DNA from 2 places in the Streptomyces sp. SAI-127 genome. Region 2 is predicted to be linked to the other one. Evidence: riboswitches for the same ligand, from Rfam matches in the RefSeq annotation. Region 2 holds a riboswitch; the other holds the start of a gene.

Region 1 (9,052 bases), 2.9 Mb from region 2:
GGCATGTCCGGGTCGTGGTAGATCGCGATCGGGTTCTCCCCGAAGCCGCGCGGCGGCTGGATCATCACGACGACGTTCCCGAACTGGAGCGAGGCCAGCACGATGTCGTCCCCGTCGACGTACAGCGAGCCCGGCGGCTCACCCCACGCGTCCACCATGGCCTGACGAAGCCCCGGCTCCAGCTTGTCGAACCAGGCCCGGTAGTCGGCGAGCGGCACCCGCGCGGGAGCCGACGCCAGCTGGTCCTCGGTCAGCCACTCGACGTCGTGTCCGCCGGCCTCGATCAGCCGGTGGATGAGCTCGTCGCCGTTGTCGGGGTACCCCTCGACGACGTACCCGGCATCCCTGAGCGAGTCCAGCACCCGCACCGCCGAAGCGGGCGTGTCCAGGCCCACGGCGTTGCCGACCCGTGAGTGCTTGGTCGGATACGCGGTGAAGACCAGCGCGAGCTTCTTCTCGGCGTTCGGCTTGTGCCTCAACTCCGCGTGCCGTACGGCGATCCCGGCGACCCGCGCGGCCCGCTCGGGGTCCGCCACGTACACCGGGACGTCGTCGGGCCCCTGCTCCTTGAAGGAGAACGGCACGGTGATCAGCCGTCCGTCGAACTCCGGGATCGCGACCTGCATGGCCGCGTCCATGGGGGAGAGGGCGGCGTCCGACTCGTCCCACGCGGCCCTGGACGACGTGAGGCAGAGCCCTTGCAGCACAGGCACGTCGAGGTCGGCCAGCGCCCCGATGTCCCACGCTTCCTCGTCACCGCCCGCCGAGGCCTGCGAGGCGTGGGTGCCGCCGGCGGCGAGGACGGTGGCGACGAGGGAGTCGGCCCGGGCGAGGAGCTCGTAGAGTCCGGCGTCGGCACCGCGCAGTGAACCGCAGTACACGGGAAGGGCGTTGGCGCCCCGCGCCTCGATGGCCTCGCACAGGGTGTCCACGAAGGCGGTGTTGCCGCTGAGTTCATGGGCCCGGTAGAAGAGCACCCCGACGGTCGGGCGGCCGTTGTCCGGCGCGAGCGGGCCATGGACGCCGTACTCCGGCATCTTCTGCGGCTCGGCGAACCCCTCGCCGGTCAGCAGCACGGTGTCGGACAGGAAACGGGCGAGTTCCTCCAGGTTCGCGGGACCGCCCTCGACGAGGTACCTGAGCGCCTCGGCCACGACACCGGCCGGTACGGACGACTCGGCCATCAACTCGGCGTCCGGCACGCTCTCTCCGCCGAGCAGCACGGTCGGGACGCCGGAAGCCTTCAGCGCGGCGAGCCCGTCCTCCCAGGCCCGCTTGCCGCCGAGCAGCCGTACGACGGCGATGTCCGCGCCGTCGAGGAGCGCGGGCAGCTCGTCCGTGACGTCGATCCGGGTCGGGTTGCCGATCCGGTACTCGGCACCGGAAGCGGCCCGGGCCGCCAGCAGATCCGTGTCGGCGGTGGACAACAACAACACTGTGCTCATGCGGGCGCTCCCGGTGGAATGAAAGGCAGTCCTTGCGGCGCACCGGACTCGATGAGCCGCCACAGCGCGTCCGTGTCCGCGTGCTGTTCGATCAGGTCGCCGAGCCGGTCGAGCTGCTCCTCGCGCAGCGCGGCGAACGAGGTGTGGGGGGCCGGCACGAACCGGCGGCCCGCGGCGGCCGCCACCTCCCGCAGGAAGGCCCGCCGGAACCCGTCCGACTCCAGCGAGCCGTGCCAGTGGGTCCCCCAGGTCTGGCCGACGCGGCAGCCGTCCAGGCTGTGTCCTTTGTCATCAGAGATGAACGCTTCGCCCCCGTGGATGTCGGCGACCCCGTGATGGATCTCGTACCCCGCGACGTGCTCGCCGAGGGCTTCGCCCTCCGGCCGGGTCAGGGTCTTCTCCCGCGCGAACCGCACCCGCACGGGAAGGACTCCGAGCCCCTCGACGTGCCCCTGCCGGCTCTCGACCTCGTCCTCGATGTGCTCGCCGAGGATCTGGAAGCCGCCGCAGATGCCGAGCACCGGGCGTCCCTGCGCGGCCCTGGTGACGAGGGCGTCGGCCAGCCCGCGCTCCCGCAGCCACTCAAGTGCCCGTACGGTCCCACGGGTTCCCGGGATCACGACGAGGTCGGCGTCCGCCAGCTCCTCCGCCCGGTCCACGAACCGCACCACCACACCGGGTTCGGCGGCCAGGGCGTCCACGTCGGTGAAGTTGGACATCAGCGGAATCGCACAGACGGCGACCCGCAGCACGTCCTCGCCCACCGGAGGGCTCACCGCGGACTCCCGGACGGTCCCCCGCAGTGACACCCGCAGCCCGTCCTCCTCGTCGATCCCGAGCCCGTGCCGGAAGGGCAGAACGCCGTAGGTGTGGCGCCCGGTGAGCCCGTGCAGCATGTCCAGCCCCGGCTCCAGCAGCGAGACGTCCCCCCGGAACTTGTTGACGAGGAACCCGGCGACGAGCGCCTGGTCCTCGGGGGAGAGCAGCGCGACGGTCCCGAAGAAGGAGGCGAAGACGCCCCCGCGGTCGATGTCGCCCACGACCAGCACGGGCAGCCCGGCGTTCCGGGCGATCCCCATGTTGACGATGTCGGTACGCCGCAGGTTGATCTCGGCCGGGCTGCCCGCCCCCTCACAGATCACCGCGTCATACGTGCCCCGCAACTCGCCGAGACAGTCGAGCACGGTCCCGAGAAGCTGCTGCTGCCGCCCGCCGTGATAGCCGCGTGCGCTCAACTCCCCGACGGGCTTCCCGAGCAGCACGACCTGACTGCTCTGCTCACCACCGGGCTTGAGCAGCACGGGGTTCATGAGCGCGGTGGGCTCGATGCGGCAGGCCTGCGCCTGCATGGCCTGGGCCCGCCCGATCTCGGCGCCCTCGCGCGTGACGAACGAGTTGAGGGACATGTTCTGCGCCTTGAACGGCGCGACCTTCACCCCCTGCCGCACCAGCCATCGGCAGATCCCGGCGGTGACGACACTCTTGCCGGCGTCCGAGGTGGTTCCGGCGACGAGAAGACCCCCGCCACTCATGCCGTACGCCCCTTCACGAAGGCCCGCGCGGCGACACCGACGCTGAGCGCGAGCAGCCCGACGCGCCGTGACAGCCGTACGGCGCGCTCGATGTCGTACGTGGCGACGGCGCGCCCTCGCTGATTCAGCACCGGCCGATGCTCGACCCGCCCCGCGTACGAGAGGGTCCCGCCGAGCCGGACACCCAGCGCCCCCGCGAACGAGGCTTCGACGGGCCCGGCGTTGGGGCTCGGATGCTGGGGTGCGTCCTCCCGCCAGGCCCGCACGGCACCCCGCGGACTGTCACCGGCCAGGGCGGCGAGTACGGCGGTCAGCCGCGCCCCCGGCCACCCGGCGAGGTCGTCGAGCCGGGCCGAAGCCCACCCGAAGCGGCGGTATTCGACCGACTTGTGTCCCACCATGGCGTCGAGCGTGTTCACGGCCCGGAACCCGAGCAGCCCCGGCACTCCGGCGGCGGCTCCCCACATGAGCGCCCCCACCACGGCGTCGGAGGTGTTCTCGGCGACGGACTCCACGACGGCCCGCGCGATCCCGTCGGCATCGAGTGCCTGAGGATCGCGCCCACACAGATGCGGCAGCCGGTCCCGGGCCGCCTCGACGTCTCCGGCCTCCAGCGCCCGCCCGATGACCCGGGCCTCCCGCACGAGTGAAGTCCCGCCCACGACGGCCCAGGTGGCGGCTGCGGTGAGCGCGACGGAAGCGGTACGGGACGGACGTACGACGTTCTCCGCCACGGCACCGAGTCCCACCGCACCGCCCACGCACACGGCGGTGTGCAGCGTGCCCCACCCCCGGTGGTCCCGCCACAACACCCGCTCCACGGCGCCCGCGGCCCGTCCGAACGCGGCGACCGGATGCCCACGACGGGGGTCACCGAGCAGAAGGTCACCGATCAGACCGGCGGCGGAGCCGTACGCGAAGACGCGATCGGCACGCACCGGCTCAGCCGATCGCGGGGTCGTTCAAGTGCCTGGAACTGCAGGTGGATCGGCAGGCGAGCATCGCGTCATGTCCTCACTCAGGGTGTCCACGCCCTGGTTCGACGAGACCGGCGGCGAGAGTTCCTGGCTCCCGGGGCTACCCACCCCGGTGACAGTGGCGGGACCGCGCCGGATTCGCACCGGCTTCCTCTTCTGCCGCCGTATATGGCTCCGGCAGTCCACCACGGCCCTTCGAGAGCCGTCAACTTGCTTCTGACCTGCGGCGGGGGAGTGTGCAGAACCCCACATCGCCGGTCATGGAAGACGGCCGGGCGGGCACGGAACCCGAAGGTTCCGTGCCCGCCCGGCCGTCGAGTGACGGGGTGCCGTCAGGCCACGATCAGATAGATCCCGTATGCCACCGCCGCCGCGCACGCCGCGAAGCAGGCGTAGGCGCCGGTGACCGCGAGGGCGGCCGAGTCGCCCTGGGCGGTGGCCCGTTCCTGGCGGGACAGGCCCATGATGCCGAGGGTGAACAGGGCCACGAGGCCCACGGTGACGACGAGGCTGACGCCGAAGACGGAGCCGAGTGCTTCCCAGTCGATCTTCATGGTGAGGCTTCCTTAGTACTGCGGGCTCAGACGGCGGCCGGCGGGGCGGCCGGTTCCGTCGTGGCGGGCGGGGCCGGGATCGTGGCGGTGAGGACCTCGGTCACCGTGCCCGCGGGCGGCGGGGTCACGGCGGCGATCGCCGTGGTCACCACGCCGGCCGGCTCGTCGGTGTGGTTGACGTTGGACGCGTCCACGACCTCGCGCCGCGAGATCTTCCAGATCGCCGCGCTGGAGGCGACGAGGAAGACCGCCACGACCGCCGTACCCCAGTCGCCGAGGTCGGTGACCGACTCGGCCAGGGCGCCCACCAGGGCCGCCGCCGGGAGCGTCAGGCCCCAGGCGACGAACATGCGGGTGGCCGTGGACCAGCGGACGACGCCGCCCTTGCGGCCGAGGCCGGCGCCCATCACCGAACCGGAGACGGAGTGCGTGGTGGACAGGGAGAAGCCGAGGTGGGACGAGGCCAGGATGACGGTGGCCGCGCTGGTCTGGGCGGCGAAGCCCTGCTGCGGCTGGAGGTCGGTCAGGCCCTTGCCCATGGTGCGGATGATGCGCCAGCCGCCGAGGTAGGTGCCGAGCGCGATGGCGAGGCCCGCCGAGAGGATGACCCAGGTGGGCGGGTCGGAGTCGGGCGCGACGACACCGCCGGCGACCAGGGCGAGGGTGATGATGCCCATCGTCTTCTGCGCGTCGTTGGTGCCGTGGGCCAGCGAGACCAGGCCGGCCGAGGCGATCTGGCCGGTGCGGTAGCCCTTCGCGGCGGCCTTGCCGTCGGCCTTCTTGCCCAGGGTGTAGGAGAGCCGGGTGGCCAGCATGGCGGCGATGCCCGCGACGATCGGCGCGGCGATCGCCGGGATCAGGACCTTGGTGATGAGCGCGTCGCCGTGGACCGCGCCCATGCCCGCCGAGGCGATGGTGGCGCCGATCAGACCGCCCATGAGGGCGTGCGAGGAACTGGAGGGCAGGCCCACCAGCCAGGTCAGCAGGTTCCAGAGGATCGCGCCGACCAGGGCGGCGAAGATGACCTCGGGACGGATGCCGGTCTCGTCGACGAGACCCTTGGAGATCGTGTTGGCGACCTCCACCGAGAGGAAAGCGCCCACAAGGTTGAGCACGGCGGACATGGCCACCGCGACCTTGGGCTTGAGTGCACCGGTCGAGATGGTGGTGGCCATCGCGTTGGCGGTGTCGTGAAAACCGTTCGTGAAATCGAACGCGAGTGCGGTTACCACCACAATCGCGAGGATCAGCGAGAAGTTTTCCATTTACCCAGGCAATCGTTCGAGGTCATTGGCGCGTTGAACGTAGGTAACCTGGATGAACGGAAGGTGAACTGAGGCGGGCCGTGCGGTGACCGGAATCTTCCGCTACGGCTGTGCCGGACCTCTCGGCCCCCGCGCGACCCGTGCGCCCCACGGCTACGACCCCCTGGCGAACCTCCTCAGCTGATTCGCCGACCCGTTGAAGAGATTCTGGTCACCCGGCAGGCTGCCGCTGTTGTCGTACTGCCAGATCGTCCAGTACGACCATCCGGCGGGCAGCGCTCCCGTGTCCGCCGAGTTGTAGCGGGCCACCCACAGCGCGTGGTCGGAGGCGAAGGCGCCGCTGCCGCCCGTGCACGTGTTCCACCAGTGGGCGGTCGTGTAGATCACCGGACGGCGCCCGGTGAGCCGTTTCACTTCATCGCTGAACGACTTGATCCAGCCGACCAGCTGCGCCTTGGTCATGCGGTAGCACTTGTGCTTCTTGTCGTACGGGTTGTACTCGATGTCGAGCGCGGGCGGCAGGGTCCAGCCGTCCGCGGTCCAGGCGCCGCCGTTGCGTACGAAGTGCGCGGCCTGTGTCCTGCCCGACGACTTGTCCGGCAGTGCGAAGTGGTACGCCCCGCGGACTATGCCCGCGTCGCGCGCGCCGTTGTACTGCTGACCGAAGTGCGGATTGCGGTAGTTGGTGGACTCGGTCGCCTTGACGTAGACGAACGTGGCGCCCTTGGCCCTGGCCTTCCGCCAGTCGACGTCCTTCTGGTGCGAAGAGACGTCGTGCCCCTTGGGCAGGCTCGCCGCCGAGGCGGGTGTCTCGGCGAGTGCCATGCCTCCCACGGTGAGCGTGGCCACGGACACGGCCAGGGCGCGGGTTCGGCGACGGGCAGGCTTGCGATCACGGGCCATGTGTCCCCCCGGAATGGCGTCGTGCACAACAAAGCCCAGAGATTACTGGAAGATAATCGAATTGCGGGCGATCTCCGGCCAAGCTGTGAGAGAGGGGCGCGTATACGGAAATGCGCCCTTTCGTAGCTCGGGCGCGCGCCCTACAGTGCCCCGCCCGGAGGCGATCCGGCGCCACGGCTGGCAGGATCGCGGCATGGCTGAGGAACGGCGGGATCCACGGGACGTACGGGATGTCGGTGCCGAGGAGGCGGACGCCTGGGGGGAGTTGGTCGACACCGCCCGCAGGACGGTGTCCCACGGACTGGTCGTCGGAACCTCCGGCAACGTCTCGGTGCGCGTCGCGGACACGGTCCTGGTCACGCCCTCGGGCGTCCCCTACGACCGCCTCACGCCGGACGACGTCACGGGCGTCGACCTCGACGGCCGACAGGTCCTCGGCAGCCTGGTCCCGACGAGCGAACTCCCCATGCATCTCGCCGTCTACCGCAGCACGGACGCCCGTGCGGTCGTCCACACCCACGCCGTGCACGCCACGGCCGTCTCCACGCTCGTGTCCGAGCTCCCCGCGATCCACTACATGACCGGCGCGCTCGGCGGCGCCGTCCGGGTTGCGCCCTACGCCACCTACGGCACCGACGAGTTGGCCGAGAACATGCTCCACGCCCTCGCCGACCGCTCCGCCTGCCTTCTCCAGAACCACGGCACGATCGCCTACGGCAGCACCCTCGCCCAGGCCTACGACCGCACAGCCCAACTGGAATGGATGTGCCACCTGTGGCTGACGGCCCGCGCGGTACCGGGCCTGACCCCGAACCTGCTGACGGAGGAACAGGTGGCGGAGGCGGGGGAGCGGTTGCGGGGGTACGGCCAGCGCGGGGCTTGAACAGGGCGCCTACGGGGGTGCCGCGTCGGGTCTTTGCGCGTCTGCAGGCCGGTGGGGGCTGGTCGCGCAGTTCCCCGCGCCCCTGGGGAGTTGCAGTCACCCGCGCCACGACGGACCGATCCCCACCTCACGCGCCCCGACGGACCGTTAGCCGCACCGCGCGCCCCGACGGGCCGGTAGCCGCGTACGGCGCGCCGGGGACGGGGTGGGGGGTGTCCACCCGCAGCGGCCGGCGTCCGTTGCCCAGTACTGCTCAATCGACAGCAACCGCCGGACCGAGGACGGACACCCCCCACCCCGGCCCCGACCCACAACACACCCGCACGCGCTACACCCGCCCCCACCGAACCCGCACAGGCCGCCGCAGGCACCCAGGGGCGCGGGGAACTGCGCACAACGCCCGCCCCCACCGAACCCGCACCCACCCGCCCAACCGCCGGAGGCACCCGCCCACTGGCCGTACACCGAGTCCGACAGGACACTGAAGGCGTGCGTACTGTCAAAGCGACGGCCGCTGCCGTCACCGCAGCCCTGGCGGCCGGCACCGCCGGAATCGTCGCCGGGAGGATCGCCAGCGACGCCGGACTGAAGGCGTCACCGGGCCGCCCGCTGCCCGGTGAACCCCGGCTCACCGTCCACTCCACCGCCGCCGGCCGCATCGCCCTCACCCGCGACCTCGCCGCGCTGCGCCCCGGCATCTACGGCCTCGCGGGCGACGCCTCCCACGCCGTCGTGGGCCCCGTCCTCACCGCGGAACCGCACTCCGCCGACACCGTCGTCCGCCGCCTGGAACGCGTCACCCACGGCACCCTGGAACCCGGCGACAAGGTCTGGCTCACCCCGAACGTGTACGTCGGCAACCCGAAGTCGGTCCTCGGCCTCGACCACACCGACGTCGAGATCCCGGGCGAACTCGGCACCCTGCCCGCCTGGTTCGTCCCCGGCATACGCGACACCTGGGTCATCGCGGTCCACGGCCTCGGCACGACCCGCGAACACGCCATGAACGTCATGGAGTTCCTGCACGGGCTCCGCTTCCCGGTCCTCGCCCCCGCCCACCGCGGCGACGCGGGCGCCCCCCGCCCGCCCGACGGCCTGAACCACTTCGGCGACACCGAGTGGCGCGACCTGGACGCGGTCATGCGCTTCGCCGTCAGCCACGGCGCCCGTCAACTCGTCCTGCTCGGCTGGTCCACCGGCGCCACGATGGCCCTGCGCGCCGCCGCCCACTCGGGCCTGCGCGACCGCGTCAGGGGGCTGGTCCTGGATTCGCCGGTCCTCAGCTGGGAGCGGACCCTGCGCGCCCTCGCCGCGGCCCGCCACACCCCCGGCGTCCTCCTGCCGCTCGCGGTGCGCGCGGCACAGGGCCGCACCGGACTGCCCAGCGCCCACTCCGGCCTGTACGCGGACCGCACCGTCCCCTACGCCGACCACGAGGACCGGACCGACGACCCGGGCCCCGACCGGCCCCCGCCGCCGACCCTGATCTTCCA
Region 2 (9,052 bases):
ACAGCATTGCGGCGGCGCCCTCGCGGGTCTGGTGGTAGACGCCGTCGGCGATGGACTGCTCCACCAGATCCCGCACTTCGGGATCGATCTGGTCAAGGACCCGGGATCTGTCCGGCGGCACCACGGCCGACACGAGGACGACGTGGCGGATCCGGTTGGGTATGAGGTCCAAGACGCGCGGCATCGTGACTCCCGCGAAGGAGTGACCGACCAGTACGACGTCCCGCAGGTCCTTCGCCTCGACGTCCTCCCGGACCGCATCGGCGCAGTCGGCGAGAGTGACCGTGCCCAGGTCGACTCCGGCCCTGCTGCCGCGCCCGGGAAGATCGACTGCCAACGCTTCCGCACCGAGATGGGGGATCAGCTCGTCCCAGCAGTTCGCGCCGAAGCTTGCACCGTGGATGAGAACAAACGCCATGGTTGACCTCCTCGTCAATGACTTCAACCGAACCTTAAGTGAATTCAGTTTGGTTGTGGAGGTCTGCAGCAGAGCAAATAGGAGACGGGGCATGGATCGGTTGGGGTTGCTCACGCGGCGCATCGCACTTCCTCGGGAGGTCCAGTTCCGCCCATACCGTCTTGCCGACCGTGAGCCTCTCCACCGCCCAACGACCCGCCAGCACACGGACGATGAGCAGCCCTCGGCCGAACTGGTCGTCGGGGTGGGGCGGCCGGGTGCCGGGGAGGCGTTCTCCTCTCGGGTCGGTCACCGCGATGCGGAGGGCGGTGGCGGTGAGGGTCGTCTCGACGCGGAAGAGGCGGTCTCGTAGGCAGCCGTGCAGCAGGGCGTTCGTGCACAACTCGCTTGCCACCAGGGCTGCGTCGCCGGCGAGGGCCGGATGGCCCCAGTCGACGGCGAGTCCGGCCACGTGCCTGCGGGCGAGGGGGATGCTGCGCGGGTACGGGGTGTAACTGACTTCGTCGTGGCGGTCGTAGGACTTGGGCGGGCGGGGAGGGCAGGCGTCGGTCACGGGTTCCTCCGGGGGCTGGGAAGTCGGGGGTGGCTCCGCCGTGCGGGCAGCACGGTGCACTTCCGCCAACTGGTTTCGCTGAGCGAGCGGTCGAGTACTGACGGTAGCCTCTAGGGAAATTGGGCAGAAATCGAACAGGGCAGAAATATTGCTGGCCTTACCTAAGGAGGGCACGCGTGGCAGGCAGGAACCCCGACCGTGGGAAGACCATCACGACCGTTCTGGGGCGGCGGCTCGGTGGTGAGCTGCTGCGGATGCGAGAAGCGCGTGATCTCAGGCAGGCACATGCCGCGGAGGCGCTGACGGCATCCGTCACCAAGGTGGCGAAGATCGAGCGCGGGCAGGTGCCGTTGCGCGATCCCGACATCAGGGCCTTGTCCCATCTGTACGGCGAGACCGACGAGGCAGTTATCGGCAAGTTGCTCGCCCTCGCCAAGGCGGATCGGGAACGGCGTAAGGCAAAGGGCTGGTGGAACCAGTACCCGCAACTGACCGCGCAGATCGAGTACGTGGCCTTGGAGGACATCGCCACGGAACTCCGCACCTGGCAACTCGCCTTTGTGCCCGGCCTCTTGCAGACCGCCGACTACGCCCGTGCCCTCGCAGTCGGGAACGGTTCCTGGGACGACCTCGACGAGATCGAGACCTTCGTCGAGGCGAGGATGGCCCGGCAGGCGAGGCTGGGCGGCGAACGCCCGCTACAGCTTTGGGCGTTGCTTCATGAGGGTGCCGTACGCCAATTGGTCGGTGGTCGAGATGTCATGCGGGCTCAGCTGGAGCATCTGCTGGAGGCGGCGCACCTGCCCAACGTGCGGGTGCAGGTGGTCCCCTTCATCGTCGGCGCCCACCCCGGGATGACCTGTGCCTTCACCGTCGTCTCCTTCGCTGAGCCCGGTGCTCTGGACGTCGTACAGGTGGATACTTCGTCGACGAAGGTCTGGTTGGAGAGCGAGACTGACGCCGCGCACCACAACGCGACCTTCGATCGGATCACGCGGCTCGGACTCGCGCACAGCAACTCCGTAAGACTCATCGACGGCATCCGCAAGGAGATGTAGGGCCCGTGTCCGACTACGAGTTCAGGAAGTCCACGTACAGCAGCGGCGACGCGCACGGCGAGTGCGTCGAAGTCGCCCGCAACCACCCCCACACCATCGCCGTCCGCGACTCCAAGACCCCCGGCGGACCGATACTCCAAGTCGTCCCCGACACCTGGACCACCTTCATACGGTCCCTGCACCGCGCGCACCCCTGACCAGCCCCCATGACCTGGACCGAAGCCGAATACCTCGACCTCCTCCGGTCCGAGCGCCGCGCCTACGCCTGGGTGATGCACCACCACGGCGGCATGTCCCTGTCCGCGTCCCGGGCGGCGGCCCTGCGCTGCTACCCCTATGAACCGGCCGGCCACCCCTACCGCGGCCTGGTCTTCCACGACGAGGCCTGGCACTGGGCGATGAGCCGGATCCACGGGGAGCGCTACCCCGTCGAGCATCCCGAACTGGCCGATCCGTCCCCCGAGTACCGGGCCCTGACCTGATCCACTACTCCGCCAGGTTCCGACAGGTCCCGGCTGCACACGGACTCGACGTGCCAGAACGCCACCCCGCCCGAAAACCCTTCGCCCCACCCCCACCCCTCCCCTTACCCTCACCCCATGCAGCGCGCCCAAGCCATCCCCTCCATCACGACGACGCCGGAGCAGGTCCCGGCGCGCTGACAGCTGACGCAGTCCGAAGCCCCGGGGCGAGTGCCCCGGGGCTTCGTCGTTCCCGTCGGCTCCTCGCCCCCCCCATCGCGAGGGAGGACCCCATGAACCCCACGAACCACATCAACCCCATGCAGCATGACCACCGCCGACTCGGCCGTGAGCTCGAGCTGTTCGACACCGATCCGCTGATGGGCGCGGGGCTGCCGTACTGGCTGCCCGACGGGGCCGTCGTACGGCATGTCCTGGAGGAGTACGTCAGGGAGGCGGAGCGGGCCGCCGGGTACCGGCATGTGTACTCGCCGGTGCTCGGGAAGCGGGAGCTGTACGAGATCTCCGGGCACTGGTCGCACTACGGCGACGACATGTTCCCGCCGATGCGGCTGGGCGGCGAGGAGGTCGTGCTGCGGCCCAGCCTCTGCCCGCACCACGCGCTCATCTATCGGTCACGGGCCCACAGCTACCGTGAACTTCCCCTGCGGATCGCCGAGTTGGGCGGCATGTACCGCTCCGAACTGTCGGGCGTCCTCGGCGGTCTCACCCGCGTCCGCTCCATCCAGCTCAACGACGCCCACATCTTCTGCACCCCTGAGCAGGCCGTGGCGGAAGCCCGCGCCGCCCTCGGACTCATCCGGCGCGCCTACGACGACCTCGGCATCCGAGCGTCCAGGTTCCGTCTGTCCCTCCCGGGAGACTCCGGCAAGTACGTCGCGGACCCCGCGCTCTGGCGCCGCGCCACCGCCCTCCTCGAAGAGGTCCTGGACGGCATCGAGTACGAGTCGGTCGAGGGCGAGGCGGCTTTCTACGGCCCCAAGATCGACGTACAGATCACCGACCCCGCCGGTCGGGAGTCCACCCTCTCCACCGTCCAGATCGACTTCCACCAGCCCGAACGCTTCGACCTCCACTACATCGGCCCCGACGGCGGCAAACACCGCCCGGTGATGGTCCACCGCAGCATCATCGGCAGCGTGGAACGGGCGGTCGCCCATCTCATCGAGGCGCACGGCGGTGCCTTCCCGGTGTGGCTCGCCCCCGTACAGCTGGTGGTTCTGCCGGTGGGCGACGCCCAGGAGGAACGGGCCCATGACCTCGTACGGCAGGCCGAAGCGCGCGGCGTCCGGGCCGAACTCTCGGGCCCCGGCCACGGCACCCTCGGCGCCCGCGTCCGCGCCGCGCGCCTCGTGCCGTACCAGGCGGTGATCGGGGAGCGGGAGGCCGACGCCGGCTGTGCGGCCGTACGACTGCGGGACGGCCGTAGGCCAGGAGCGGTGCCGGTCGACGAGCTGCTGGAGCGGATCGGTGCCCGGGCCGGTGATCGCGGGGCCGAACTCTGGGCGGCTGCGTAAGGTCGGACCCGTATGCCAGTGACGAAAGGACCCCCGCCGTGACCGGTCAGCCCATCCCGGTGATCATCGACTGCGACACCGGTGTCGACGACGCCCTGGCCCTGCTGTTCGCCGTACGGCATCCAGGCATCGATCTGCGCGCGGTCACCTGTGTCGCCGGGAACACCGACGTCGACGGCGTCGTCCGCAACACTCTGACCGTCCTGGAGCAGGCCGGGGCCGGGGACATCCCCGTCGCCCGGGGCGCCGCGCGGCCGCTGATCGAGCCCGTGCGCACCGCGCAGCACGTGCACGGCCTCGACGGCATGGGTGACCTGGGGCTGCCCGCGCCGACCCGGGTGGCGGTGGACGTGGACGCGGTGACCCTGCTCAGGCGGGAGATCCTCGCCTCGCCCCGCCCGGTCACGCTGATCCCGACCGCGCCGCTCACCAACATCGCCCTGCTCCTTCGTACGCACCCCGAGGTGGTGCGGAACATCGAGCGGATCGTGTTCATGGGCGGCGCGGTGGCGACCGGGAACGCCACGCCGGTCGCGGAGTTCAACGTCTGGCACGACCCCGAAGCGGCCGCCGTGCTGCTCACCGCCGGGGTGCCGATCACCATGTACGGCCTGGACGTCTTCGAGCGGGTCGTCGTCCCCGCCGCCGACGTCCAGCGGCTGCGGGCGAGTTCGGAGCCCAGCCTGCGCATGGCCGGGGAACTCCTCGCCCACCGCGACCCGGCCACCTCCGGCGACCCCACCCCCACGGGCGGCCTCGGCGACGCGGGCGCGGTCTGCGCGGTCGTCGACCCGGACGGTCTGACCACCGAACTCCTGCCGGTGGAGGTGAGCCTGGCCCCGGGCCCGACCCGCGGCCAGACCGTCGTCGACCGCCGCCGCCGTCCCGGCGAGTCCGAGATCCACGACGGCGAACGTGAAGTGACGCTCGTGGACGTGGGGTTGGGCGTCGACGTGGAGCGGTACGTGAAGCTGTGGCTGACGGCGGTGGAGGGCGCCTAGCCGTGGCCCGGCCGCTCGCAGCGGGCTCGCAGCACCGGGGGGTGGTCCCTCAAGAACTGCTGACGCCCCACCGCTGCTCCACCTTCGCGAGCCGCCAGTAGGCGATCGCCGCCGCCCACACCACCACGAACAGGCCGACGATGACGTAGCCGACGTTGTCGAGGTCGATGTCGGCGATCCAGGTGGTGAGGGCGTCGGTGAGGTCGAGCTTGTCGTGCAGGACGCCGACGAGCTCGATCGTGCCGATGAAGAAGGCGACCGCGATGGACAGACCGGTGATGGCGAGGTTGTAGAAGACCTTGCGGACGGGGTTGGAGAAGGCCCACTGGTAGGCGAAGTTCATGAACGTGCCGTCGAGGGTGTCGAACAGGCTCATGCCGGCGGCGAAGAGCAGCGGCAGACAGAGGATGGCGTACCAGGGAAGGCCCGCGGCCGCACCCGACCCGGCCATCACCATCAGGGTCACTTCCGTGGCCGTGTCGAAGCCGAGCCCGAACAGGAAGCCCAGCGGAAACATCTGCCCCGGCCGGGTGATGGACTTGGTGAGCCGCCCGAGGATCCGGTTCATGAAGCCGCGCGAGTCGAGATGCTGCTCCAGCTCCTTCTCGTCGTACGTTCCCGCCCGCATCGCCCGGAAGACCTTCAGGATGCCCATCAGGGCGACCAGGTTGAGAGCGGCGATGAGATAGAGGAACGACCCGGAGACCGTCGTACCGAGAAATCCGAGCACCTGGTGGGTACTTGACCCCTCGTTCATGACCTTGCCGGCCAGCTGGGTGCCGCCGGCGATCAGCGCGGCGAGCAGGACCACGACACTGGAGTGCCCGAGCGCGAACCAGAACCCTCCGGACACCGGCCGCTTGCCGTCCGCCATCAGCTTGCGCGTGGTGTTGTCGATCGCGGCGATGTGGTCGGCGTCGAAGGCGTGCCGCATACCGAGGGTGTAGGCGGTGATCCCGAGTCCGATGCCGAAGGCCTTGTCGCCCACCTCGTAGTGCTCCGGGACGACCAGCAGGAAGAGGATGCCGAAGGCGACGATGTGCAGGGCGGCTATCGCGACCATCAGACCGACCGTCTTGACGGTGTCCTCGCGCCGCCAGCGGAAGGAGGCGGCGGCGGTCTCGGGCAGCGCAGGATCAGTCATACGGTGGTCACTCCAGCACCTCGTGGATGAACGCGTGAGCTGCCGTGGCCGGTCTCCTGGCTTACGGGTCGTGCGTTTCCCTGCCCGCCTTCCCGGCCTGATGGTGACGGCCAGTGGCTGTCCCGCGAGGGACGTGGGAGGGAAACTCCCCGATCACAGTGGCGAGGGCCGCACCGGACTGGACCTTTGAGGGGTCGTCACCGGCTTCCCGAGCACCACGGCCCGCCCACCGTAGGCGGGCGCGGGGTCTCCTGCATAGCTGCACACCTGCGCAGGTATGGAAGATCACACAGGGCTGCCTGCGAGGATGAGCGCCATGCACCTCGTCCCGGCCGACCGAGCCGACCGCCGCACGATCGACGGACACCGGGTGTGCGACGCCATCGCCGCGATCGGCGACCCGGGACACGTCCGCACCTGGTCCGACCGCTTCGCCCTCCTGGCCGACCCGAACCGCCTCTCCCTGCTCCTGGCCCTGCACCGCACCGGCCCGCTGGCGGTCTCCGACCTCGCGATCGCGACGGGCATGAACGACCCCGCCGTGTCCCAGGCGCTACGGCTGCTGCGGGCGGCCGGGGTGGTGGCGGGGGAGAAGGAGGGGCGGGTGGTGCGGTACCGGGTGGTGGACGAGGCGGTGCGCGGGCTGTTGGCGCAGGTGTCCTGAGCCGGTCGGGGGTACGTGCCGATCAGCGTGGCTCGCTGGGCGGTCGAAGGTTTCCACGTCGGAACGGAATTGGCGGCCCCCGCGTAGTGCTCGCCGTCGTCACCCACGAGGTTCGCTGCCAGAGCTGCTGCGAGGTCGGCCAAGGCTGCCCGGTGGTTGTACGCCTACGGGCCGGATGCCCAGACGCTGCTCAAGGTCATGGAGCCGTCGCTTCGCAGGCCGGCGTACGTCGTGTTGCGGCAGGGGAGCAGTGAGACGGAGTCCCGAGTGGAGCTGTGATGCAGTACAGCAGCGAAGTACAGCAACCTCAGCAACGGGGGCAGCGCGCCACAGCGGCCCGCACAGAAATCACAGCCACCTGTATGACCCTCCATGACCGATCGAGGCCGTGATGTGTGCACTGCGCCGCGAGAACCGCGAAACACCGGATGCCCGAAATGTGCACCAGGCATAGCATGAAAGCGGGTCGGCACACTCTCACGTGCGACCGGCCCGGAAGGGCGACCCCGGTGTGTATACGCCGGGGTCGTTGAAGCTCGGCGGACGCGGCCGGCCCAGCACGGCGTGATCGTTCCGCGGATGTCCGGAGGGGCGCGGCCACGGCGTCGGGGACCCGGCATGGCGCAGGATCGGCATTCTGGAAGCGGTCTGCGCGAACACCGCGACCGGCAGGCCGGCCACGGCCACCGTCGGCCCCCCTGTGATCAGGTCCGGTGGCCCAGACCCGGCCCGCCGACCGGTCGACCTCTCCCTGTCTCAGTCGGCCCAAGCCCCTTGTGGTGCACGGAATTCGGGGGCGACATGCTGCCCATGGCGCAATCGGCTCGTTGGACCGGTCGGCGATGCGAGCCTGTGCCGGTCGGCGGCGTCGTTCCACGCTGATCGCGGTTGCCTGCTGGTGGATCCGAGAGGGGCAGGGTGTGCGTTGCTACGGGCACCGCCTCGGGATACGTCGTCGGGGTTGTGCCGGCGGCGCCGTTCCGGCCGCCACCGCCCCGCATCGGCTGTGGGGTGGGACGAGGCCGGGGCACCGGACCGCCCGGCGAACACCGTGTGGACGCAGCCACCCCGCTGAGTTCCCCATGTCAGAGGACGAAGGAAAGCAGAAGCTATGACGGACCGTGGGCGTAGGCCGGACAGGGTCGGGGTGGACCGGTCCGAGGGGTTCGGCGAACGGCTGCTCGGGGTGCTGCTGGACCGCGCACACGAGATGCCGCCGGAGTTGATCGCCCCGCTCGTCGCGGAAGAGGTGGCCAGGGTCGGGGGGCGGGAGGTCTCCATCCTCCTGCAGGACTACGAACAGGTGCTGCTGGTCCCGCTGCCGGGGCGGCGGCTGAAGGTCGGCGGCCCCGAGTCGGTCGAGGACTCCCCCGCCGGCGAGGCGTTCCTGGGCCGCAGAACGGTGGAGGTGCCGAAGGACGGCAGTGTGCGGATGTACCTGCCGCTGCTGGACGGAAGCGACCAGATCGGGGTGATGGCCGTCACCCTGGACCGCGTCGATGACGACGACCGGCGACTGCTGCGCAGACTCGCCGGTCTGGTCGCGGACATGATCGTCACCAAGGACGCCTATACCGACCAGTTCTTCCAGGCCCGCCGCAGCGCCCCGATGAGCGTGGCCGCGGAGATCCAGTGGTCGTTGCTGCCCCCGCTGTCGATGACGATTCCGCAGGTCGAGGTGGCCGGGATCCTGGAGCCCGCCTACGACGTGGCCGGCGACAGCTTCGACTACGCCCTCAACGGCGACGTTCTGCACGTGGCCATGATCGACGCGATGGGCCACGGGCTGGACGCGGCGACCATGGCGACGGTGGCCATCGGCGCCTATCGCCACACGCGGCGGGCCCACACCGATCTGTCCCAGGTGTACGCGTTCATGGACAAGGCCATCAACGAGCAGTTCGGCCCCGACCACTTCGTCACCGCGCAGATGATGATTCTGGACATCAACACCGGCCGACTGCAGTGGGTCAACGCAGGCCATCCGGCTCCACTGCTGATCCGGGGCCGCGCTGTGGTGGACCGGCTGGAGAGCCCGACCACGTTGCCTGTCGGCTTCGGCGGTGAGGAGCCGGTGGTCAGCGAGCGGATGCTGCGACCCGGCGACCGGTTGCTGTGCTTCACTGACGGACTCATCGAGGAACACCACACCGGCGGGGAACAGTTCGGCGAGGATCAGCTCGTCGAATGGACCAACCGGATCCTCCGCGAGCGC

Evidence for each region. Region 2 has a riboswitch for cobalamin ahead of M2157_RS23315 (HoxN/HupN/NixA family nickel/cobalt transporter). Riboswitches for the same ligand answer to the same signal wherever they lie in the genome.
Region 1: linked by a shared signal. The riboswitch ahead of M2157_RS36830 (cobalamin biosynthesis protein) and the one ahead of M2157_RS23315 (HoxN/HupN/NixA family nickel/cobalt transporter) in region 2 are both predicted to bind cobalamin.

The regions. Positions count from the first base shown of each region.
Region 1 is NZ_JARXYJ010000001.1:8,019,865-8,028,916, forward strand. Features, by position in the region: gene cobN (cobaltochelatase subunit CobN) at 1-1,445, opposite strand, end outside; gene M2157_RS36825 (cobyric acid synthase) at 1,442-2,977, opposite strand; gene M2157_RS36830 (cobalamin biosynthesis protein) at 2,974-3,915, opposite strand; cobalamin riboswitch at 4,013-4,156, opposite strand; gene M2157_RS36835 (hypothetical protein) at 4,287-4,508, opposite strand; gene M2157_RS36840 (inorganic phosphate transporter) at 4,535-5,773, opposite strand; gene M2157_RS36845 (lysozyme) at 5,927-6,676, opposite strand; gene M2157_RS36850 (class II aldolase/adducin family protein) at 6,870-7,559, shown strand; gene M2157_RS36855 (alpha/beta hydrolase) at 8,049-9,052, shown strand, end outside.
Region 2 is NZ_JARXYJ010000001.1:5,081,330-5,090,381, forward strand. Features, by position in the region: gene M2157_RS23280 (alpha/beta fold hydrolase) at 1-418, opposite strand, end outside; gene M2157_RS23285 (ATP-binding protein) at 453-971, opposite strand; gene M2157_RS23290 (helix-turn-helix transcriptional regulator) at 1,148-2,029, shown strand; gene M2157_RS23295 (DUF397 domain-containing protein) at 2,035-2,226, shown strand; gene M2157_RS23300 (hypothetical protein) at 2,236-2,511, shown strand; gene thrS (threonine--tRNA ligase) at 2,784-4,028, shown strand; gene M2157_RS23310 (nucleoside hydrolase) at 4,067-5,029, shown strand; gene M2157_RS23315 (HoxN/HupN/NixA family nickel/cobalt transporter) at 5,079-6,173, opposite strand; cobalamin riboswitch at 6,202-6,408, opposite strand; gene M2157_RS23320 (metalloregulator ArsR/SmtB family transcription factor) at 6,490-6,837, shown strand; gene M2157_RS23325 (PP2C family protein-serine/threonine phosphatase) at 7,949-9,052, shown strand, end outside.